Regions from separate parts of the Citrobacter sp. FDAARGOS_156 genome, predicted to be linked through region 1. Evidence: predicted binding sites of a transcription regulator. Region 1 holds the regulator's gene; the other holds the start of a gene.

The links. The regulator Fur, encoded in region 1, represses iron uptake genes when iron is present. The targets are predictions, from matches to a motif close to ATAATAATGAGAACNACTATCAA.
Region 2: a site for Fur is predicted at 5,782-5,804, ahead of feoA (ferrous iron transporter A). Genes of this name have one in related genera too.

Annotation. Positions count from the first base shown of each region.
Region 1 is NZ_CP014030.2:1,724,769-1,737,281, reverse strand. It holds gene seqA (replication initiation negative regulator SeqA) at 1-456, opposite strand, end outside; gene ybfF (esterase) at 653-1,426, shown strand; gene ybfE (LexA regulated protein) at 1,555-1,842, shown strand; gene fldA (flavodoxin FldA) at 1,998-2,528, shown strand; gene AL515_RS08410 (ryhB-regulated fur leader peptide) at 2,739-2,825, shown strand; gene fur (ferric iron uptake transcriptional regulator) at 2,818-3,264, shown strand; gene tcuR (tricarballylate utilization LysR family transcriptional regulator TcuR) at 3,393-4,319, shown strand; gene tcuA (FAD-dependent tricarballylate dehydrogenase TcuA) at 4,417-5,820, shown strand; gene tcuB (tricarballylate utilization 4Fe-4S protein TcuB) at 5,807-6,919, shown strand; gene chiQ (ChiQ/YbfN family lipoprotein) at 6,971-7,303, opposite strand; gene chiP (chitoporin ChiP) at 7,353-8,759, opposite strand; gene glnS (glutamine--tRNA ligase) at 9,199-10,866, opposite strand; gene nagE (PTS N-acetyl glucosamine transporter subunit IIABC) at 11,054-12,513, opposite strand, start outside.
Region 2 is NZ_CP014030.2:4,609,844-4,622,356, forward strand. It holds gene pckA (phosphoenolpyruvate carboxykinase (ATP)) at 1-229, shown strand, start outside; gene envZ (two-component system sensor histidine kinase EnvZ) at 341-1,693, opposite strand; gene ompR (osmolarity response regulator transcription factor OmpR) at 1,690-2,409, opposite strand; gene greB (transcription elongation factor GreB) at 2,635-3,108, shown strand; gene AL515_RS22875 (Tex family protein) at 3,207-5,540, shown strand; gene feoA (ferrous iron transporter A) at 5,915-6,142, shown strand; gene feoB (Fe(2+) transporter permease subunit FeoB) at 6,161-8,479, shown strand; gene feoC ([Fe-S]-dependent transcriptional repressor FeoC) at 8,491-8,727, shown strand; gene AL515_RS22895 (Rpn family recombination-promoting nuclease/putative transposase) at 8,922-9,908, shown strand; gene bioH (pimeloyl-ACP methyl ester esterase BioH) at 9,952-10,722, opposite strand; gene gntX (DNA utilization protein GntX) at 10,760-11,443, shown strand; gene nfuA (Fe-S biogenesis protein NfuA) at 11,502-12,077, shown strand; gene gntT (gluconate transporter) at 12,446-12,513, shown strand, end outside.

The DNA.
Region 1 (12,513 bases):
GGTATTGGTATTGGTGATCACCCAATATGGCGTGCCTGGCACGTGTTTCGGTTTGGTTTGATTACCATTTTTCAGCAACGTCTGTTCATCCGCTGCAAAATAAACGCGCGTACGTCCGTGCAACGATTCCGTTGCTTCGGCGAACGCGTTGTTATCCAGTGAGTAAAGTGTAGACAGCACCAGCATAAAGCGATTCACTGCTTTTTTCTGTTCCGCATATTCATCGGAAAGCAGCAGTTCACGCATGGCGCGCACTTTGTCTTTCGTAGGGTTGACCGGCTTGGCTTCCACGACAGGTTGTACCGCGCGGACTTCTTTTACTACCGGAGTGACAGGCTGTGATGCGGCGGAAAACTTCAACATACGCCGTAAAATGTCGGATGCGCTCTCGCCAATATGCTTGGTGTGGCTGGCAATATAGCTATAGAGTTCATCATCAACTTCAATCGTTTTCATCTTAATCCAGTGCAATGTTTGGCTGAATACAAGTTGTCAGGACTTTACACGCTGTAGTGTAAAGGCAAATCCTAACAGCGGATAGCGTCAAGCCTGGTGACCAGCAAAACTCGGAGTAACCGTAGTTGTTGCAGCCATGTGGCAGAATGGTCAACATGATACCCTAACCCGTCAGTGTGAAAAAAAGAACTTTGCCATGAAATTGAATATCCGAGCGCAATCTGCGCAAAACCCGCACAATAATTCTCCCATCGTCCTGGTTCACGGCCTGTTTGGCAGTCTGGATAACCTCGGGATCCTGGCACGCGATCTCGTGGCCGATCACGACATCATCCAGGTTGATATGCGAAATCATGGTCTCTCCCCTCGTTCACCTGAGATGAATTATCCGGCCATGGCGCAAGATCTGCTGGATACGCTGGACGCTAGGCAGATTGAAAAAGCGATCTTTATTGGCCACTCGATGGGCGGTAAAGCCGTTATGGCGCTGACTGCGCTGGCTCCTGAACGTGTCGAACGGCTGGTCGCCATCGACATTGCTCCCGTTGACTACCATGTTCGCCGCCACGATGAGATTTTTGCGGCAATCAATGCCGTAACCGATGCACAAGCGTCCTCACGCCAGCAGGCGGCGAGCGTTATGCGTCAGCACCTGCAAGAGGAAGGTGTTATCCAGTTTCTGCTGAAATCCTTTGTTGACGGCGAGTGGCGCTTTAACGTTCCCGTATTGTGGGATCAATATCCTCATATCGTCGGTTGGGAGACCATTCCGGCGTGGGAACACCCGGCGCTGTTTATCCCCGGCGGTAATTCACCTTATGTGACCGAAGCATATCGCGAACAGCTACTGGCGCAATTCCCGCAGGCCCGCGCACACGTTATTGCCGGCGCAGGCCATTGGGTACATGCGGAAAAACCCGATGCGGTGCTGCGCGCCATCCGTCGTTATCTGAGCGAGCAGGTTAACTGATTAAAAACTCAGCGTCCGCGCGTGATTACGCGCGTGGGCGTTGGCGCGCCTCCCCTGCTGATGTATTATGGCGCGCTATCCATCCGGGCGGACGCCTGGCTGATTGTTTCCCCGAAGTCACCAAGATCATGGCCAAAGAACAAACGGACCGTACGACATTAGATCTGTTCGCGCAGGAGCGTCGCCCGGGACGACCCAAAACTAATCCGCTCTCGCGTGATGAACAGTTACGTATTAACAAACGTAATCAGCTTAAACGCGACAAAGTTCGCGGGCTTAAGCGTGTCGAACTGAAACTGAACGCCGATGCCGTTGACGCTCTGAACGAGCTGGCCGAGGCACGCAACATGAGTCGCAGTGAACTCATCGAAGAGATGCTGATGAACCAACTCACCGCATTGCGCGGTCAGGCTTAGTCTGAATTTCTGCTCTAAATCATAAATCGTGTAGCACAGAGTGCAGTCCTGCGTGTTTGCTGTTTCCGCATGCCTGACTGTTCTGCTATGATTGCCCTTATCCGTGGGCAATGCGCCACCACCATTTCAATAAGTTTCAAGAGGTTATTTTACTCATGGCAATCACTGGCATCTTTTTCGGCAGCGACACCGGTAATACCGAAAATATCGCAAAAATGATTCAAAAACAGCTTGGTAAAGACGTTGCCGATGTACATGACATTGCAAAAAGCAGCAAAGAAGACCTGGAAGGGTATGACATTCTGCTGCTCGGCATCCCAACCTGGTACTACGGTGAAGCGCAGTGCGACTGGGACGACTTCTTCCCTACTCTCGAAGACATTGATTTTAACGGTAAACTGGTGGCATTGTTCGGCTGTGGCGACCAGGAAGATTACGCAGAATATTTCTGTGATGCGTTAGGCACCATCCGTGACATCATTGAGCCGCGCGGCGCCACCATCGTCGGCCACTGGCCAACGGCGGGTTACCATTTTGAAGCGTCTAAAGGTCTGGCAGATGACGACCACTTTGTCGGTCTGGCTATCGATGAAGATCGCCAGCCGGAACTGACCGCTGAACGCGTAGAAAAATGGGTTAAGCAGATCTCTGAAGAGCTGCACCTCGACGAAATCATCAATGCCTGATTTCGTGCGGCGTAGATATTCATCTGCGCCGCATCAATAGATAGAACCAATCAAAATAATTGCTACAAATTTGTAACTTTTTCGCCTGACCCTGTACAATGGCTGGATGCCAATCGGGTATTGCACAGTGTGTTTGTTGGTGATACCACGTTTTGATTAACAATATTTGCCAGAGACTTGCAGTTTTCATTTAGGCATGGCAGTTCTATAATGATACGCATTATCTCAAGTGCAATTTCTGTCACTTCTGTTAATGAAGTGAACCGTTTAGCTACAGGACAGATTCCGCATGACTGACAACAATACCGCATTAAAGAAGGCTGGCCTGAAAGTAACGCTTCCTCGTTTAAAGATTCTGGAAGTTCTTCAGGAACCGGATAACCATCACGTCAGTGCGGAAGACTTATACAAACGCCTGATCGACATGGGTGAAGAAATTGGTCTGGCGACCGTGTATCGCGTGCTGAACCAGTTTGATGATGCCGGTATCGTGACCCGCCATAATTTTGAAGGTGGTAAATCCGTCTTCGAACTGACTCAACAGCATCATCACGATCACCTGATTTGCCTTGACTGCGGCAAAGTGGTCGAGTTCAGCGATGACTCCATCGAAGCGCGTCAACGTGAGATTGCGGCTAAACATGGCATTCGTTTAACTAACCATAGCCTCTATCTGTACGGTCACTGCGCTGAAGGCGATTGCCGCGAAGATGAGCACGCGCACGACGGCAAGTAATGTAATGCTCTCTGAAAAGCCAACCATCCGGTTGGCTTTTTTTATGCGCGTTATCAGCGTGTTTCCCCTTCCCTCCACTCTTGTGTTGCTTTAATGTAAAAAGCAATTGTCCCTTCCGGAGAGTCGAAATGGAACTTCGCCAGCTACGTTATTTTGTGCGCATTGTAGAAACCGGCAGCATGGGTAGCGCGGCGCTCGACCTCAGTATCGGTGTTTCGGCGCTCAGCCAGCAAATGACCCGCCTGGAAAACGAACTCGCCATACGTCTGCTGCAACGTACCTCGCGTGGCGTGACGCCCACCAGCGCTGGACTGGCATTTTACGCCCAGGCACAGCTGGCGCTCCGTCACGCAGACGATGCGATCCTCGCCGCACGGGAGGCCAGACTTTCCGGGCACGTCAGCGTCGGCATGGCCCCCAGTACTGCTTCCGTTCTTGGGATGCCTTTCATCAACGCCATGCGGGAAAGCTATAGTGATGTCCGCCTGCATGTGGTGGAAAGCCTCTCTGGTAACCTGGAACGAATGATTAATACCCGCCAGATTGATCTGGCGGTGGTATTTCAAAAAGAAAAGATCCTGCGCTGGAGCGCCAGACCGATTCTCGAAGAACGGCTATTTTTAATTGGTACTCATGCCCTACTGGCTGATATTACCGATGACAATATTGCTCCAGCCCAATTGGCACGTATTCCATTGATAATGCCAAGCCCAGGACATGGTCTGCGCGGCAGACTGGATGCTATCAGCCAGGAGCATGCGCTGAACATTGAGATCGCGACAGAAATTGACGGCCTGACGCTACTGATGCACGCCGTTCGCAGCGGAATCGGTGCAACACTTCAGCCCGGTGCGGCAATTTCCCATCTCGATAAAGAGACATTAAGAGTGATTGGCATCCATAATCCCATACTTAGCCGCCCCAACTTTTTGGTCAGCCTTTCTGACGATGAACTCACCCCAGCAGGTCTCGCTGCCCGTGTGGTACTAGCCAAAGTGATGCATCAACTGGTGGAATCTGGACACTGGCCAGGTGCGATCCTTTACAATAATTAAAGGGCTGTTTAGCATCGCGTCATAGCGTCCACACAACTTACTCGTATACATTTTAATTACAAACTTAACAATTGGTTAAGTGGTAATGGAGTATGCGATGGTTGATGTTCTGGTGATTGGCGGCGGCAATGCTGCACTATGTGCCGCCTTAACCGCCCGGGAGCAAGGCGCTTCGGTACTGTTGCTTGAGGCAGCCCCGCGTGAATGGCGCGGAGGAAACTCCCAACACACGCGTAATTTACGCTGTATGCATGATGCGCCACAGGATGTACTGGTGGAGAGCTATCCAGAAGAGGAGTATTGGCAAGATCTGCTGCGCGTAACGGAAGGAAATACCAACGAAGCCCTGGCACGTCTGGTGATCCGTACCTCATCACAGTGTCGCGACTGGATGCGCCAGCACGGCGTCAATTTTCAACCTCCACTCTCAGGCGCTCTACACGTGGCGCGAACCAATGCCTTTTTTATGGGCGGCGGGAAAGCCCTGGTGAATGCCTATTATCGCAGCGCAGAAAAGTTAGGCGTGCAAATCCGCTATAACACCCCGGTACAGGCGCTTGAATTGCACAACGGCGAGTTCGTAGCGGCGCTGGCTGGTGCAGAGCGCATTCCGGCAAAGACCTGCGTGCTTGCCGCTGGCGGGTTTGAATCTAACCGCGAATGGCTGCGAGAAGCCTGGGGTGAGAACGCCCGCGGTGAATGGCCTGCGGATAACTTCCTCATTCGTGGCACGCGCTTTAATCAGGGCGTACTGCTCAAATTTATGATCGATGCCGGCGCGGACATCATCGGCGACCCCTCCCAGTCACACTGCGTGGCGATTGATGCCCGGGCCCCCTTATATGACGGCGGGATTTGCACCCGCGTGGACTGTGTTTCGCTTGGCATCGTAGTGAACCGCGATGCAGAACGATTTTATGATGAAGGCGAGGATTTCTGGCCCAAACGTTATGCCATCTGGGGACGTCTGGTCGCCCACCAGCCCGGGCAAATTGGTTACTCCATTATCGACAGTAAAGCCATCGGTCACTTCATGCCCCCGGTTTTTCCAGGCGCACAGGCCACTACGTTAGCAGAGCTGGCACGCCAGTTGGGACTGGATACTGAGCGCTTTACCCATACTGTCATGCAGTACAACAGCGCCTGCCTGCCAGGCCACTTTGACCACACCACTCTGGATAACTGTGCAACACAAAATCTGACACCGGCAAAAACACATTGGGCGCGACCACTGGATACGCCACCTTACTATGGCTATGCCTTACGTCCGGGGATCACCTTCACCTACCTGGGGTTAAAGGTGAATGAACACGCCGCAGTGCATTTTGCCGGGCGTCCAAGTCGCAATCTGTTCGTCGCCGGGGAGATGATGGCGGGCAACGTGCTGGGAAAAGGCTACACCGCAGGTGTAGGCATGTCGATTGGGACCACCTTTGGCCGTATTGCCGGAAAAGAAGCCGCTCTGGCAGCACGTGAGGAGGCACATCATGAAACCGCTTGAGAAATTAATTATCGAAGCGAAAATGCTAACCGAGCCGGAAGCGGAAGTTGAACGAGTTATGCAAGTCTGCAATGCCTGCCGCTATTGCGAGGGTTTTTGCGCCGTGTTCCCGGCGATGACTCAGCGTCTGGAATTCGGTAAAGCGGATATCAACTATCTGGCCAACTTGTGCCATAACTGCGGCGCCTGCCTGCACGCGTGTCAATACGCACCGCCCCATGAATTTGCTATCAATGTACCGAAAGCAATGGCAGAAGTAAGGCTGGAAACCTATCAGCACTACGCGCAACCCGCCGCCTTTGGCGCGCTTTATCGTCGTGCAGGCGTCACCGTGACGCTGTCGCTGGTTTTCGGTCTGATCCTGTTTTTACTCCTCGCTATAGGTTTAACAGGCACGTTACTCCATCCCCCGCTGGCCGGAGATTTCTACCAAATTTTCCCGCATAACCTGCTGGCATGGATGTTTGGTTCAGTCTTTATTCTGGCGATGGGTCTGCTGATGGCGGGCGTTATCCGCTTCTGGCGGGAGATTTCTCCGGGGATGCCGCGTTCCTCTGACATTGCTGAAGCCTCTCACAATGCGCTGACGCTGAAATATCTCGATGGCGGGCACGGCAAAGGGTGTAACGAAGCAGATGATGCCTTCACCCTGATGCGCCGCCGTTTCCATCACTTCACCTTCTACGGTTTTCTGCTCTGCTTTGCCGCCACCGTGGTGGCAACGGGCTATCACTACTTTGCCGACATAGAAGCGCCCTATCCGTTCCTCAGCGTTCCGGTCATGCTGGGCACATTAGGCGGCATTGGCCTGGTTGTCGGCCCAGCGGGTTTGTTATGGCTGAACCTTAAGCGCTCACCGCTACAGGGCGACGCACGGCAAAAACCGATGGATCGCGGTTTTATCCTGTTGCTGCTACTGACGAGTCTGACGGGCTTAGCGTTGTTGGCAGGCAGAGATACCTCAGGGATGGCTATTTTGCTTGCTATTCATCTTGGTGTCGTGATGGCGCTATTTCTGACCATCCCATACGGAAAATTTGCCCACGGATTTTACCGTTGTGCGGCATTACTCAAGTGGGCAATTGAGAAACGACGCTAAAATGCAAACGGGCGAAGAAATCTCTCCGCCCGTTCTTGTTCATACCACGTTTTATTTCGCCGTATTATTACTGCGAATTTCCTGCCAGACCTTATCACAATCGGCCTTAACGGATTGATCGTTACCCGTACGCGTTGCCTGGATACACTGCTGGTAATCCAGTACGCGCACGCTTTCTTCATTCGCAAACTGCTGGTGCTGTTTTTCTTTCTTCAGCACATTCAACACGCTTTGGCAGGCTTCGATTTTCTCCGGCGAACCCTGCGCGGTATTGATACACGCGCTATAGGCTTCCTTAAGACGGCTATCTTCTTTCGGCGCGGGTGATTGCGCGCAGGCAACCAGCCCTGATGCCATGACGGCGATGAGTATCAGCTTTTTCATAACACATTCCTCAACAAAACGGCAGGCTTGCGGCCTGCCTCTGTCGGCATTAGAAGATGGTGAACGGAGCAATAACGATGAATTTCACGTCACGCTCATCCTGGAAGATGTTACCGTAACCACCGCCCCAGCTCGGAATATCTGAATGGTTGTCGTACTGGGTGAAGTGCAGTTTAAACATAGTGCCCTTCGCACGGCCATCCTGCAGGGTATAGACCGCATCCAGGCTGTAAGACGACTCTTCAATAGTACGATTTTTGTCGTAGTACGCATCCGGGTTGAGCTGCCAGGTAGCCGGTTTAGCATCCCACGCGTAAACGTATGATGCACCCACAGCCCAGCCAGGCAGGTTCCAGTTTTTCAGGTCATACATCGCGCCGAAGAACACGGCCTTTTCACCGTTGGCGTTGAAGTCAGAGCGGTTATCCCACCAAACGTCCAGACGACCGTTTGAAGACGCATAGGTCGGGGTCATACGCTGCAGGAAGTAGCCCTGCTGCCCGTCAGCTTTAACCCAGGTCCCTTCCAGTCGCAGATCAACGACTTCTGCCACTTTGTAGCCGAAGGTCAGTGCCTGCAGCCAGGCCGTGCCATCATAAATGTCGTTAACTGTGCGGTCATCAACCTTATCGCGGGCACCGTAGAACTGGTAGCTGGTGGTAAACGGGTTACCGCCTAAATCAAATTTGTAGCTGGCTTTGGCGAAATACTGATCGACGTAGCCTTCAGACTGACCGAATGCTGCTTCCAACAGCAGGTTATTTTTGAAGTCATACTTTGCGCCGATTGAATGGAGGTAATCAACTTTGGTCTTTTTATCGGCCTGATAGAATTTATCGACTTCGGTATGCCACGGTGCTTTATATTCGTTGGCCCACATATAGGAGAAGCTCAGCGCACCCGCATCGCCATAATCGAAGTTGGCACCGGCTTCAGCACCCTGATAGGTACCAGGCATAAAGCTCCAGTGTGGTGCCAGCAGAGTTTGCCCGGTTGGCTGAATATAACCAGCGCGCGCCCAGGTTGGGCCAAATTTGAATTTGGCTGCCGCTTTATACAGGCTAATCCCGCTCTTATCGCCGGAGTAATCTTCGTCATAGCCTTTATTTTTTGAAGAGAATGCGATTTCGTTTGGATGGCCGCTTTCGCTACTTTCGTTCATTTCAATAGCAGTGAATGCTGCGATATCAATACCAAACATATCGGCCGCATAACCGGACTGGAAGTCGAGGTTAGCGTTCCAGGTGGAGTGAGAAAGGTTGGTTTTGTATTTGTCGTGGTCGGTCACATCTTTACGGTCACGTTCACGCTGCCAGTAATAGATGCCGCCAGTTAAGGTAGAGTCATCAATAAAACCTTCGGCGTGAACCTGTGGAGCGACAACAAAACCCGACATTGCTGTGATACCGGCGATAGCCAGCGCCAGCGTACTACGTTTGCCACTAAACGTACGCATATGTTAATCCTCTTTGACATAAAAATGCTGCCGATAAAAGCGGACAGCGAAAAAGCAAAAATTAAAAAAGTAGCGCTGAGAAAACCTCATTGACTACAATGAATAGACTATTTTTCGCGATGCGAATTATCAATCTCTTTTTGTAACCAGTATGTAAGAACATGAGCAACCGCACATATTTCATTGCTTTCTGTTACATTTTCATTGGGAGTTAAAAAAGCGTTGAAAAATTGAAAAAAGGCTTGTTTTCCATGAAGATGAAATCGGTTTCAGTCCAGAGTGGCTGATAAAACAAGGTTTTTGTTAGAAAAATATAAACGGCAAAAACCATTCCTGAATAACAATTATTTCGCTGCGCAAATAGAGTCTGCTAACCATTTTCAGGCGAAAAAAAACGCCGCAGAGTGCGGCGTTTGAAAAGATGATGCGTAACGACGGTTTATTCGCCTACTTTAGCCCATGTATCGCGCAGACCCACGGTGCGGTTAAACACCAATTTGTCAGCTGTTGCGTAGCGGCTGTCGAGGCAGAAATACCCTTCACGCTCGAACTGGAACGCTTTACCAGCAACAGCGGCCTGTAGCGAAGGCTCACCGTAACCCTGCTTAATAACCAGCGATTCCGGGTTAATAACGGACAGGAAGTCTTCCGCTGCCCCCGGGTTTGGCACGCTAAACAGACGGTCGTACAGACGGATTTCAATCGGTAGCGCATGGGACGCGCTCACCCAGTGAATAACGCCTTTAACTTTACGACCATCGGCCGGATCTTTGCTCAGGGTGTCAGCATCGTAGGTGCAGAAAATGGTGGTGATCTTCCCTTCTGCATCTTTCTCGACACGCTCAGCTTTGATCACGTAAGCATTACGCAGACGGACTTCTTTACCCATCACCAGACGCTTGTACTGCTTGTTCGCTTCTTCGCGGAAATCGGCCCTGTCGATCCAGATTTCACCGCTGAACGGCACTTCACGGCTGCCCATTTCCGGCTTGCTCGGATGGTTAGGCATGGTGACCAGTTCGCTTTCGCCCTGCGGGTAGTTTTCGATAACCAGTTTCACCGGATCGATAACCGCCATCGCGCGCGGGGCGTTTTCGTTCAGATCTTCGCGGATACAGGATTCCAGAGAAGCGATCTCAATAGTGTTGTCCTGCTTGGTCACGCCAATGCGTTTGCAGAACTCACGGATCGCGGCAGCGGTGTAACCGCGACGACGCAGGCCAGAGATCGTCGGCATACGGGGGTCATCCCAGCCTTCAACGTGCTTGTCGGTCACAAGCAGGTTCAGCTTGCGCTTGGACATCACGGTGTATTCCAGATTCAGGCGCGAGAATTCGTACTGGCGCGGATGAACCGGAATAGTGATGTTGTCCAGCACCCAGTCGTACAGACGACGGTTATCCTGGAACTCCAGCGTACACAGTGAATGCGTGATGCCTTCCAGCGCATCGCTGATGCAGTGGGTAAAGTCGTACATCGGGTAGATGCACCACTTATTGCCGGTCTGGTGGTGTTCAGCGAACTTAATACGGTACAGCACCGGATCGCGCATCACGATAAACGGCGAAGCCATATCGATTTTCGCACGCAGGCAGGCTTTACCTTCTTCAAAACCACCGTTACGCATTTTTTCAAACAGCGCGAGGTTTTCTTCAACGCTGCGATCGCGGTACGGGCTGTTTTTGCCTGGCTGAGTCAGCGTGCCACGGTATTCGCGAATTTCTTCCGCTGACAGTTCGTCAACGTACGCCAGGCCTTTATTAATAAGCTCTACCGCATAGGCGTGAAGCTGATCGAAGTAATCCGAAGAGTAGCGAATGTCGCCAGTCCAGTGGAAACCTAACCATTCAACGTCGTTTTTAATCGATTCAACGTACTCGATATCTTCTTTAACCGGGTTCGTATCATCAAAACGCAGGTTGCACTGGCCCTGGTAATCTTGCGCAATGCCAAAGTTCAGACAAATGGATTTCGCGTGGCCAATGTGCAGATAGCCATTTGGCTCCGGCGGAAAACGTGTATGGATAGTGGTGTGCTTACCACTGGCCAGATCTTCATCGATGATCTGACGAATAAAGTTACTCGGGCGGGCTTCAGCCTCACTCATCGTGGATTCCTCAAAGCGTAAACAACGTATAACGGAACATGATCTTATAAGCGACGTCAGGAGACAACTATTAGTTGCACAAAAAAGGTGTTTCAACAGGATATATGAGGGTATTTGCTGCAAAAAAAAGCGGCGGAGGAATCTCCCCCGCCGCTTAAGGCACTTAACTCACTTTACTCAGGAGCAGTTATTTACCTTTAATCTCATACAGCGGTGTCTGACCGGCAACCACATGACCTTCGGCTTTAATAACCAGCGCACCGAAATCATCGCTGTTGCTGCACACAACCGGGCTAATCATGGAACGTGCGTTGGCGTTCAGGTATTCCAGATCCATTTCCAGAATCGGTTGACCTGCTGCAACAACCGCACCTTCTTCAACCAGACGTTTAAAGCCTTTACCTTCCAGCGTCACGGTATCGATACCCATATGGACCACGATTTCCGCGCCTTTTTCCGTTTCCAGACAGAACGCATGGTTGGTGTTGAAGATTTTCACAATAGTACCCGCTGCCGGAGAAACCACGATTTTATCCGTTGGTTTTACCGCCACGCCGTCACCCACTGCTTTGCTGGCGAAGGCTTCATCAGGCACCTGCTCCAGTGCAACCACATCACCGGTAATCGGAGAAACCAGCGCTTCAATGGCGACCGCATTCGCGACAGCCTGCGGTTTTGCAATCGGGGCAGCCGCTGTCGGGGCATTGTCAGTAGACGCTGCCGCAACCGGGCCGCGTGCCACAACTTTCTTCATTTCGTCGCCGATAGATTCAGCTTTCGCACCCACGATAACCTGAATAGTTTGTTTGTTCAGCTTAACCACACCCGATGCGCCTAAGCGTTTGCACATCGCATCATTGACGCGGGCAGAATCGCCAACGGTCAGACGCAGACGGGTGATACAGGCATCAATCGCTTTCAGGTTATCCGTACCGCCAACCGCAGCAATGTAGTTGGTTGCCAGTTGAGCTAAACCTTCTTCGGTATTGCTGTTTGCTTCGTCAGTAACAATCTCGTCTTCTTTATCTTCGCGGCCCGGCGTTTTCAGGTTAAACAAACGAATAACCGCGCTGAACAACACAAAATAGATAACGAAGAACACCAGACCCATGGCGACCAGCATCCAGACGTTCTTACTTGCAGCCGGCAGGTTGTACATCAACACGTAGTCGATAGCACCTGCGGAGAAAGAGAAGCCCGCATGGATCCCCAACAGCGTCGCAACGAACAGGCTGATACCCGTCAGAACGGCGTGCAGGAGGTACAGCAACGGAGCCAGGAACATAAACAGGAATTCCAGCGGCTCGGTAACACCGGTCAGGAATGCGGTGATAGCAACGGACAGCAGCATACCGCCGACCATCGGACGACGCGCTTTCGGCGCGGCGAAGTACATCGCCAGAGCCGCACCCGGCAGACCAAACATCATGATCGGGAAGAAGCCAGACATGAACATACCCGCAGTGCCGTCACCCGCGTAGAAGCGGTTGATATCACCGTGGAATACGGTACCTGCAGCGTTAGTGAATTCGCCAATCTGGAACCAGGCGATGGTGTTCAGCACCTGATGCAGACCGGTTGGGATCAGCAGACGGTTGATGAAGCCAAAAATACCAGAACCCAGCGCGCCAGCGCCCACGATCCACT
Region 2 (12,513 bases), 1.8 Mb from region 1:
GTCTCTGGATAACGCGGAAACGTTCCGTCTGCCGATGTTTGACCTGGCAATCCCAACCGAGCTGCCGGGTGTGGATACGCGTATTCTCGATCCGCGTAATACCTACGCATCCCCGGAGCAGTGGCAAGAAAAAGCCAACGCACTGGCGAAACTGTTTATCGAGAACTTCGAGAAGTACACCGACACCCCTGCGGGCGAAGCGCTGGTTAGCGCCGGACCGAAGCTGTAACGAAAAGTGCCGGATGGCGGCTTCGCCTTATCCGGCCTACTGCAACTGATAAGCGCAGCGACATCAGTCGGTTAGCGAAATAAAAAGGGAGGCATTTAGCCTCCCTTTTTTCTACGCGTCTTTCGTTGTCCCCTGCGTGCGCGTGAATGGAACCGGAAGCCAGGCGCGTATCGACAGCCCGCCTCGCTCACTGGTGCCAATTTCCAGCATACCGTTATGGTTATCAATAATACGCTGTACAATCGCCAGTCCCAGGCCCGTGCCGCTGGTGCTACGCGCGCTGTCACCGCGCACAAACGGCTGGAACAGGTGTTGACGCTGTTCCGGTTTGATACCCGGCCCGTCATCTTCGACCTGGAACCAGGCGCGATGCGCTTCCATACCGCTACTGACCTTAATCCAGCCATTACCGTAGCGAGCGGCGTTAACCACCATATTAGCAACCGCGCGCTTGATAGACAGTGGGTGCATCTTCACCTGAATGACGCCTGGGCGTAATGCAGTATCAATTTCACGCTCGTAACCACTTTCTGCCGCGATCACTTCACCTAATACCGAGTTCAGATCGGCCATCTCCATCGGCATCTCCTGACCCGTCCGCAGATAATCGATGAACTGTTCGATAATGGCATTACACTCTTCAATGTCCTTATTGATGGACTCCGCGAGGTATCCGTCTTCTTCGCCCATCATTTCCGTCGCCAGACGGATACGCGTCAGCGGGGTGCGTAAATCATGGCTCACGCCCGCCATTAACAGCGTACGGTCATCGGCCAGCTGTTTTACGCCGGCGGCCATATGGTTGAAGGCTCGGGTAACAGAGCGCACCTCAGAGGCGCCGTACTCGCGCAGCGGCGGCGGAATAATGCCTTTCCCCACCTGTAACGCCGCATGTTCAAGATCCACCAACGGTCGGTTCTGAATACGGATAAACAGCCACGCGCCACCGATAGCCAGCAGCATAATCGCCAGCGTATAGCGGAACAGCGGTGAGAAATCACCCTGATGGATTTCCGTAAGCGGCACGCGTACCCAGATGTTGGGCGACAGCCAGGTTTTCAGCCACACGACCGGCGAGCTCTTGTTCACCTCAACGCGGACTTCCGTCGGGCCGCCCAGTTGCTGCGCCATCTGGTGGCTTAAGAATTCATAGTGTTGCGCCCAACGCAGACCGGCTTCTTCAGCGGCCTCGTTGGAATAGAGGGAAATACCGAGCTCACGGTAAATTTCCCGACGAAATGCAGGTGGCACTACCAGTTGCGTACCGTCCTCCAGTTGCAGTTTATCAGTCATCAGCATACGGACTTCGTAGGCCAGGACCTTATTAAACTGCTGGAGGCTCGGCAGAATCGCGAAGTTCAGCACCACAAGGTAGGTCGTCACCAGGCTTGCAAACAGCAAGGTGACGATAAGCAATAACGTGCGAGCAAACGAACTTCGTGGCGAGAAGCGCATTCGCCTCATGCTTTAGAACCGTCCGGAACAAAGACGTAGCCCAGACCCCATACGGTCTGAATATAACGAGGGTGCGCCGGGTCTTCTTCCACCATACGACGCAGACGGGAAATCTGGACGTCGATAGAACGTTCCATCGCAGAATATTCACGACCACGGGCGAGGTTCATCAACTTGTCGCGGGACAGCGGTTCACGTGGGTGGCTTACCAACGCTTTCAGCACCGCAAATTCACCGCTGGTGAGCGGCATAGGCTCATCTTCGCGGAACATTTCACGCGTACCGAGGTTCAGTTTGAACTTACCAAACGCAATGACCGCTTCTTCCTGGGAAGGCGCGCCCGGCAGTTCGTTTGCCTGACGACGCAGTACAGCGCGGATACGCGCCAGCAGTTCACGCGGGTTAAACGGTTTCGGAATGTAATCGTCAGCGCCGATTTCCAGTCCAACAATACGGTCCACTTCTTCGCCCTTCGCCGTCACCATAATGATCGGCATCGGGTTGCTTTGGCTGCGCAGGCGACGGCAAATAGACAGGCCATCTTCTCCCGGCAGCATTAAATCGAGCACCATCAGGTGGAAAGACTCACGGGTCAGCAGACGATCCATCTGCTCAGCGTTTGCGACGCTTCGAACCTGGAAGCCCTGCTCGGTCAAATAACGTTCCAGAAGCGCACGCAAGCGCATGTCGTCATCGACCACCAGAATCTTATAGTTCTCTTGCATTGTTATTACTCCCAAAGGTTCGCAACAATTAAGTGTATATTCTTAAGAAAGCTAGCGTGAGTCACCAGCGAATTCTGGTATGAATTCCAGGCTAAATTGTTACAAAGCATATTAAACAGCAGCTTAAGTATACAATGTTTCTCGCAATACATTATTTATTCTGTTGATATGCTCATGTAATACTAATTGTGCGCATCATCACAGAGTCGAAGGCAAAACAATAAGATGAAAACGCCCCTGATAACCCGTGAAGGGTATGAAAAACTCAAACAAGAGCTCAATTACCTCTGGCGTGAAGAGCGCCCGGAAGTCACCAAGAAGGTTACCTGGGCCGCAAGTCTGGGCGACCGCAGCGAAAATGCTGACTACCAGTATAATAAAAAGCGCCTGCGCGAGATCGACCGCCGCGTCCGATATTTGACCAAGTGTATGGAGAATCTGAAAATCGTCGATTACTCCCCACAGCAGGAAGGCAAAGTCTTCTTTGGCGCATGGGTTGAGATTGAAAATGACGATGGAGACATCCGCAAATTCCGTATTGTTGGCTACGATGAGATCTTCGGCCGTAAAGATTACATCTCTATCGATTCGCCGATGGCGCGGGCGCTGCTGAAAAAAGAGGTCGGCGAGCTCGCGGTGGTGAACACCCCTGGCGGGGAAGCCAGCTGGTACGTGAATGAGATTGAATACGTTAAGTGAGACCGGAACAATCCGAAGCCCCCGTAGATGACTGGCATTTTTGCCAGTCAATCCGTATAACTATCCCCTGATTTTTTATCCTATAGACGAAGCTATCCATGATGAATGATTCTTTCTGCCGCATTATCGCAGGTGAAATTCAGGCTCGTGCTGAACAGGTAGAAGCTGCCGTTCGCTTGCTTGACGAAGGGAACACCGTGCCGTTTATCGCACGTTATCGTAAGGAAATCACCGGCGGTCTGGATGATACGCAACTGCGTAATCTGGAAACCCGTCTGGGATATCTGCGTGAACTGGAAGACCGCCGTCAGGCAATCCTGAAATCTATCGGCGAGCAAGGCAAACTGACCGACGATCTGGCGAAAGCGATCAACGGCACGTTAAGTAAGACCGAACTCGAAGATCTCTATCTGCCGTACAAACCTAAACGCCGTACCCGTGGGCAGATCGCCATTGAAGCAGGCCTTGAGCCGCTGGCAGACCTGCTGTGGAACGAACCGTCTCACGACCCGGAAACGGAAGCCGCTAAATACCTCAACGCCGACAACGGCGTGGCGGATACCAAAGCCGCACTCGACGGCGCACGCTACATTCTGATGGAACGCTTCGCAGAAGACGCCGCCCTGCTGGCGAAAGTGCGTGATTACCTGTGGAAAAACGCCCACCTGGTCTCCACCGTGGTAAGCGGTAAAGAAGAGGAAGGCGCGAAGTTCCGCGACTACTTCGATCACCACGAACCGATCTCTACCGTGCCCTCTCACCGTGCGCTGGCCATGTTCCGTGGCCGTAACGAAGGCGTGCTTCAGCTTTCGCTGAATGCCGATCCGCAATTCGATGAGCCGCCAAAAGAGAGCCACGGCGAACAGATTATCCAGAACCACCTGGGACTGCGCCTGAACAACGCCCCTGCCGACAGTTGGCGTAAAGGCGTTGTGAGCTGGACATGGCGAATTAAGGTGCTGATGCACCTCGAAACCGAGCTGATGGGCACCGTGCGTGAACGTGCCGAAGATGAAGCGATTAACGTCTTCGCCCGTAACCTGCACGATCTGCTGATGGCCGCGCCTGCGGGGCTGCGCGCCACTATGGGCCTCGATCCCGGTCTGCGTACCGGCGTGAAGGTGGCGGTTGTTGACGGCACCGGCAAGCTGGTCGCGACCGACACCATTTATCCACACACCGGTCAGGCCGCCAAAGCCGCCGTTGCCGTTGCGGCGCTGTGTGAAAAATACAATGTTGAGCTGGTGGCGATTGGTAACGGTACGGCGTCGCGTGAAACCGAACGTTTCTTCCTCGACGTGCAGAAACAGTTCCCGAAAGTCACCGCACAGAAAGTGATCGTCAGCGAAGCCGGGGCATCGGTTTACTCTGCTTCCGAGCTGGCGGCGCAGGAATTCCCGGATCTCGACGTTTCATTGCGTGGCGCAGTGTCTATCGCCCGTCGTCTGCAGGATCCGCTGGCTGAGCTGGTGAAAATCGATCCGAAATCCATCGGTGTGGGCCAGTATCAGCACGACGTTAGCCAGACACAACTGGCGCGTAAGCTGGACGCGGTGGTGGAAGACTGTGTGAACGCCGTCGGCGTCGATCTCAATACCGCCTCCGTTCCGCTGTTGACCCGCGTGGCCGGCCTGACGCGCATGATGGCGCAAAACATCGTCGCCTGGCGCGATGAGAACGGTCAGTTCCAGAACCGTCAGCAACTGCTGAAAGTCAGCCGTCTGGGGCCAAAAGCCTTTGAACAGTGCGCGGGCTTCCTGCGCATCAACCATGGCGATAACCCACTGGATGCCTCCACCGTTCACCCGGAAGCCTACCCGATCGTGGAACGCATTCTGGCCGCCACCGAGCAATCGCTGCGTGACCTGATGGGCAACAGCGACGAACTGCGTAATCTGAAAGCTGCCGATTTCACCGATGAACGTTTCGGGGTACCGACTGTCACCGACATCATCAAAGAGCTGGAAAAACCGGGCCGCGACCCGCGTCCTGAATTTAAAACCGCACAGTTTGCCGATGGTGTAGAAACCATGAACGATCTGCTGCCGGGGATGATCCTGGAAGGGGCGGTCACCAACGTCACCAACTTCGGCGCGTTTGTGGATATCGGCGTTCATCAGGATGGACTGGTGCATATCTCTTCATTGTCGAATAAGTTCGTCGACGATCCACACACCGTGGTGAAAGCGGGCGACATTGTGAAGGTGAAAGTGCTGGAAGTTGACCTGCAACGCAAGCGTATCGCGCTGACCATGCGCCTGGACGAGCAACCGGGTGAAACCAATGCGCGTCGCGGCGGCGGGAACAACGATCGCGCTCAGGGCAATCGCCCGGCCCCTAAAGCCGCGAAACCTCGCGGTCGTGACACTCAGCATGCGGGCAACAGCGCCATGATGGATGCGCTGGCGGCGGCAATGGGTAAAAAACGCTAAGTTTGGATCATGTGCCGGATGGCGGTGTAAACACCCTGTCCGGCATATTTAATATATTATCTTCTCTCCGCCCCTTATATTTATCACCTCATTAACAAATAAAACCTTAATTAAACATTAAGAAAGTCAATAATGACACTGCAGAAACATTCATTCCAAAGCGGAATAAATGTTGAGAAATATCAAAATTGGCTCAAATTATTGTTCAATTCTACATTCCGTCACATTTATTCTATTGATGATAGAAACCATTCTCATTATCATTGTTTTGTTGATTATTTACTCTTTCCTTACGTTGGCTAATCATCTGGTCTCATGCCGCCCTGTCGCCCCATGAGGTAATCATCCAGTTAGCGAGATATAAGTAGGCCCCTATGCAATTCACTCCTGACAGTGCGTGGAAAATTACCGGCTTTGCCCGTGAAATCAGCCCGGCTTATCGTCAGAAACTGTTGTCACTTGGCATGCTGCCCGGCTCCTCCTTCAACGTGGTACGCGTCGCCCCGCTCGGCGATCCTATCCATATCGAAACGCGTCGCGTAAGCCTGGTATTGCGTAAGAAAGATCTGGCGTTATTAGAAGTGGAAGCGGTTTCCTGTTAATACAGTGAGTCTATAAAAATGAAAAAACTAACCATTGGTTTAATTGGTAATCCTAATTCCGGCAAGACAACCTTATTCAACCAGCTCACCGGCGCGCGCCAGCGTGTAGGTAACTGGGCTGGCGTTACCGTTGAGCGTAAAGAAGGTCATTTCGCCACAACGGACCATCAGGTCACGCTGGTGGATTTACCTGGCACCTATTCACTGACGACAATCTCATCCCAGACCTCTCTCGATGAGCAAATTGCCTGTCACTATATTTTGAGCGGCGACGCAGATCTGTTGATCAACGTGGTCGATGCGTCAAACCTTGAACGCAACCTCTACCTGACGTTGCAACTGCTTGAGTTGGGCATCCCCTGCATCGTCGCTCTGAATATGCTGGATATCGCAGAAAAGCAGCAAATCCGTATCGATATCGACGCCCTCTCAGCGCGTCTTGGCTGCCCGGTGGTGCCACTGGTTTCCACCCGCGCCCGCGGCATTGAAGCGCTGAAACTGGCGATCGACCGCTACAAAGAAAACGACACCGTCGAGCTGGTCCATTATGCCCAGCCGCTGTTGCAGGAAGCGGATTCCCTCGCCGACGCGATGGCCAAAGACATGCCACTGAAACAGCGCCGCTGGCTGGGTCTGCAGATGCTGGAAGGCGATATCTACAGCCGCGCTTACGCCGGTGATGCCGCGCAAAACCTGGATGCTGCCGTTGCTCGTCTGAGCGAGACAATGGACGATCCGGCGCTGCATATCGCCGATGCGCGCTATCAGTGCATTGCTGCTATCTGCGATACCGTCAGCAATACTCTGACGGCAGAGCCGAGCCGTTTCACCACCGCGGTAGATAAAATCGTCCTTAACCGCTTCCTCGGACTGCCGATTTTCCTGTTCGTGATGTACCTGATGTTCCTGCTCGCCATTAACATCGGCGGCGCGCTGCAACCGTTGTTTGACGTCGGCTCCGTAGCACTCTTTATCCATGGTATTCAGTGGATTGGCTACACGCTGCACTTCCCGGACTGGCTAACCATCTTCCTGGCCCAGGGCCTTGGCGGCGGGATTAACACCGTGCTACCGCTGGTACCGCAAATCGGCATGATGTACCTGTTCCTCTCCTTCCTTGAAGACTCCGGCTACATGGCGCGCGCCGCATTTGTGATGGACCGTCTGATGCAGGCGCTGGGACTGCCGGGCAAATCGTTTGTCCCGCTGATCGTCGGCTTTGGCTGTAACGTACCGTCCGTGATGGGCGCACGTACGCTGGACGCCCCGCGTGAGCGTCTGATGACCATCATGATGGCGCCGTTTATGTCCTGCGGAGCACGTCTGGCGATTTTCGCCGTCTTTGCCGCGGCGTTCTTTGGTCAGAACGGTGCGCTGGCGGTCTTCTCGCTGTACGTACTGGGTATCGTGATGGCGGTGTTGACCGGCCTGATGCTCAAACACACCATCATGCGTGGTGAAGCAACGCCGTTCGTGATGGAGCTGCCGGTATACCACGTGCCGCACATCAAGAGTCTGATCATTCAGACCTGGCAGCGCCTGAAAGGCTTTGTTCTGCGTGCGGGTAAAGTCATCATCATCGTCAGCATTTTCCTCAGCGCGTTTAACAGTTTCTCGCTGAGCGGAAAAATCGTCGACAACATCAACGACTCTGCGCTGGCCTCCGTTAGCCGTGTTATTACTCCAGTGTTTAAACCGATTGGCGTTCACGAAGATAACTGGCAGGCAACCGTAGGTTTGTTCACCGGCGCGATGGCGAAAGAAGTGGTAGTTGGTACACTGAACACGCTCTATACCGCAGAAAACATTCAGGAAGAAGAGTTCAATCCGGCAGATTTCCACCTTGGCGACGAGCTGCTCGGTGCGGTGGATGAAACCTGGCAAAGCCTGAAAGACACCTTCAGCCTGAGCGTACTGGCCAACCCTATCGAAGCCAGCAAGGGCGACGGAGAAATGGCGACGGGCGCAATGGGCGTGATGGGTGAGAAATTTGGCAGCGCCGCCGCCGCGTACAGCTACCTGATTTTCGTGCTGCTGTATGTGCCGTGCATTTCAGTGATGGGCGCTATCGCACGTGAATCCAGCCGTGGCTGGATGGGCTTCTCGGTTTTGTGGGGGCTGAATATCGCTTATTCACTGTCAACGCTGTTTTATCAGGCGGTCAGCTACAAAGAGCACCCGACCTACAGCCTGGTGTGCATTTTAGCGGTCATCCTGTTTAACATCGTGTTGCTGGGCCTGCTGCGTCGAGCTCGCAGCCGTGTGGACCTCGCACTGCTGGCGACCAACAGAACGGCAAGTTCCTGCTGCTCCAGCACCACTGGCGATTGCCACTAAGGTTATCGACAATGGCATCGCTCATTCAGGTTCGTGATTTATTGGCTTTGCGGGGGCGCATGGAGGCAACACAAATTAGCCACACGCTGCACACCCCGCAGCCGATGATTGACGCCATGCTGAATCAGTTAGAAAAGATGGGCAAAGCGGTGCGGATTCAGGAAGATGCCGATGGGTGTCTTTCCGGAAGCTGCAAAAGTTGCCCGGAAGGTAAAGCCTGCCTGCGCGAATGGTGGGCTTTACGCTAGTGTGCCGCTCCTGCCGGATTCAGCGTTTATGCTGATATTCGGCTTTTTGCGTAACGGCTCCCACAACGATTTCACTGTTTCAGCAAAACAGATCTATCCCTCAGCCTTCCGCGCAGAACTATCAACTCGTGGATGATTACTGTCGATCGAGCAAGTAGAGTCTCGTCATCTTATTTCCCAGGTGACGGATCGCCATGAATACTGACACGACAGCTACGCCGCATGACGCGATTTTCAAAACGTTTTTGAACCACCCAGCGACCGCCCGCGATTTTCTGCAACTTCATCTACCCGACTCTTTGCGTGCACTTTGCGATCTGAACACACTACAACTGGAATCGGGCAGCTTTATTGAAGATGATTTGCGCGCGTACTATTCAGACGTGTTGTGGTCGCTGAAAACTCGTGAAGGCGATGGCTACATTTACACCATCATTGAACATCAGAGTACCGCGGATGCTCATATGGCATTTCGCCTCATGCGCTATGCCATTGCCGTAATGCAGAGGCATCTGGACGCGGGCCATAAGCAACTACCGTTGGTGATCCCCCTACTTTTTTATCATGGTACCGTCAGCCCATATCCCTATTCACTTTGTTGGCTGGACGAGTTTGATGACCCGGAGTCCGCCAGACAACTTTATAGCACCGCGTTTCCACTGATCGATATCACCGTTGTACCCGATGACGAGATTATGCAGCACCGCCGGATGGCGCTGCTGGAGCTCATCCAAAAACATATACGTAAACGCGATTTGATGGGGTTAGTAGAAAAACTCGCCATCCTGCTTGTTAAAGGACACGCTAATGACAACCAGTTGAAAGCCCTGTTTAATTACCTGATGCAGGCCGGGGACACCGCGCGTTTTAGCGAATTTATTCACCAGGTCGCCGAACGTTTACCTCAACACAAGGAAAAGTTGATGACTATTGCCGAAAGATTACGTCAGGAAGGGCACCTTAATGGTCTTCAGGAAGGTCACAGGAAAGGGTTACGAGAGGGATTACAAGAGGGGTTACGAGAGGGATTACAAGAGGGGTTACGAGAGGGTTTGCAACAAGGCAAACGTGAGGAAGCTCTGCGCATTGCAACAACCATGCAGGTTGATGGCATAGACCCGCTGACTATCTGCAGAATCACCGGCCTGACTGCTGAGGATCTGGCTACGTGCAGCCATTAATCCCCAGCCCGGCAGCATGATTCTACCGGGCAAAACAGCGGATTTATAGCCGCTGTTTTAACGCCACCAGCGCTGAGCAGAACTCCGCCGGATGCGAGATAAACGGCGCATGCGCCGCCTTAGCAAACACCAAAGACTCGCTCTGCGGCCACAGTGCATCCAGCATCGGGACCACTTTGCGCGGCACCAGGCCATCGAGGTAGCCGTACAACCGCAGGAAAGGCATTTCCACCGCGCACAGCGGTTCTCGCAGATCGACCGTTTTCAGGATCTCCAGCCCGCCATTAAGCACCTCGACGTCCGGCATGGGTAAAGCCAGCACCGTTTTCTTCAACGCTCGCGCATCCTGACGCGCGGTTTCCGTACCCATCGTTTGCAATGCCAGAAAACGCTCCACTGTACGCTGGAAATCTTCGCTCAGCTGCTGCTGGAAGCCTGCCAGCACTTCTGGCTTGATGCCTGGCCACTCCTCGCGCGCGCTAAAGCAAGGGGAAGAGGCCACGGTCACCAGCGCCTGAACACGCTCAGGATGGGTTAACGCCACCTGGCTTGCAACCAGCCCGCCCAGGCTCCAGCCGAGCCAAATGGCTTTCTCCGGTGCCTGTTTTAATACTCGCTCAGCCATCTCTTCCAGCGACATCGCGCCGAAACCCTGGCTGCGGCCAAATCCCGGTAAGTCGACAAGATGCAGCGTGAAATGCGAGCTCAGTTCCTCGCTTATGCAATGCCACACCTCTGCATTCAGTCCCCATCCGTGCAGCAGCACAAGATGGCAATTTCCCGAACCCTGGGTCTGCCACCAGATGTCATTCATCAGTTACTGTTCTCTTTTAGCTAACAAGGATGTCTCTATGCTAACAGTACCAGGATTATGCTGGCTATGCCGAATGCCGCTGAGGTTGGGGCATTGGGGAATTTGCTCTGTCTGCACACGGGCAGTACGCCAGCATGACAGCCTGTGCCCACAGTGCGGGCTACCGGCCATTTACACCTCGCTTCCCTGTGGTCGTTGCCTACAAAAACCACCGCCGTGGCAGCGCCTGGTTTCAGTCAGCGATTATGTTCCGCCAGTAAGCGGGCTTATCCACCAGCTTAAATTTTCACGGTACAGCGAAATAGCCCCTGCGCTGGCACGTCTGCTGTTGCTGGAGGTATTGCAGGCACGGCGCGTCAGCGGTCTTCCTCTGCCAGACAGGCTCATCAGCGTACCGCTCTGGCAGCGACGGCACTGGCGCAGGGGGTTTAATCAGAGCGAATTACTGTGTCGCCCACTGGCGCGCTGGCTGGGCTGCGACTGGGACAGCCGGACCATATCGCGGGTTCGGGCAACCGCCACGCAGCACCATCTCAGCGCCCGATTGCGTAAACGTAACCTGAAAAACGCCTTTCGCCTTGAATTGCCGGTGCAGGGACTCCATATGGTTATTGTGGATGATGTCGTCACTACCGGAAGTACCGTCGCGGAAATCGCGCAGCTGCTTTTACGCAACGGCGCGGCGACTGTCCAGGTATGGTGCCTGTGTCGAACCTTGTAGAGCCTCGATGATGGGCGTATTATAACCAAGTAAAATAGTCAACTATTAGGCCATTACTATGATCCATATTTCCGATGCTGCACAAGCGCACTTTGCCAAACTGCTGGCAAATCAGGAAGAAGGGACACAAATCCGCGTATTTGTGATTAATCCCGGCACGCCTAACGCTGAATGCGGCGTTTCTTATTGTCCGCCGGACGCCGTGGAAGCAACCGACACCGCCATTAAATTTGACCTGCTGACCGCATATGTTGATGAACTGAGCGCACCGTATCTGGAAGATGCAGAAATCGATTTCGTTACCGACCAGTTAGGCTCCCAACTGACCCTGAAAGCGCCAAACGCCAAAATGCGTAAAGTTGCCGATGATGCGCCGCTGATGGAACGCGTGGAGTACATGCTGCAATCGCAGATCAACCCGCAGCTGGCAGGCCACGGTGGTCGCGTCTCTCTGATGGAAATCACCGATGAAGGCTACGCCATTCTGCAGTTTGGCGGCGGCTGTAACGGCTGTTCAATGGTCGATGTGACGCTGAAAGAAGGTATCGAGAAGCAGCTGCTGGCTGAATTCCCGGAACTGAAAGGCGTTCGCGATTTAACCGAACACCAGCGTGGCGAGCACTCTTACTACTAGCGACCAGACTTGTAGGCCCGGTAAGACGCATCCGCGTCGCCATCGGGCCTTGATGCCGGATGGCAGCGTAAACGCTTTATCCGGCCTACGCCCTTACATTTCTCTGCACGTACCCTGCAACAATCCCCCGCATAATTTGACCAGCCTCTCATAATTTAAATTTTGCCTGTTCAGGTGATTTTCAAGCGCAGTATGTTACCCGTATCATTCGTATCAGCACCCAAGACGCACATAACAGCCAGCGAAACTGATTAGTTTTACGGGCAATCAGCATTGGTGCTGTGAATACGCTGTTCCCGGTCGGGACAATCGGAATTTGTCATCTAAACACTGACGTTACCCATAACAAAGTAAAGGCCAGGTAAATCATGCCATTAGTCATCGTTGCTATCGGTGTAATCTTGTTACTCCTCCTGATGATCCGTTTCAAAATGAA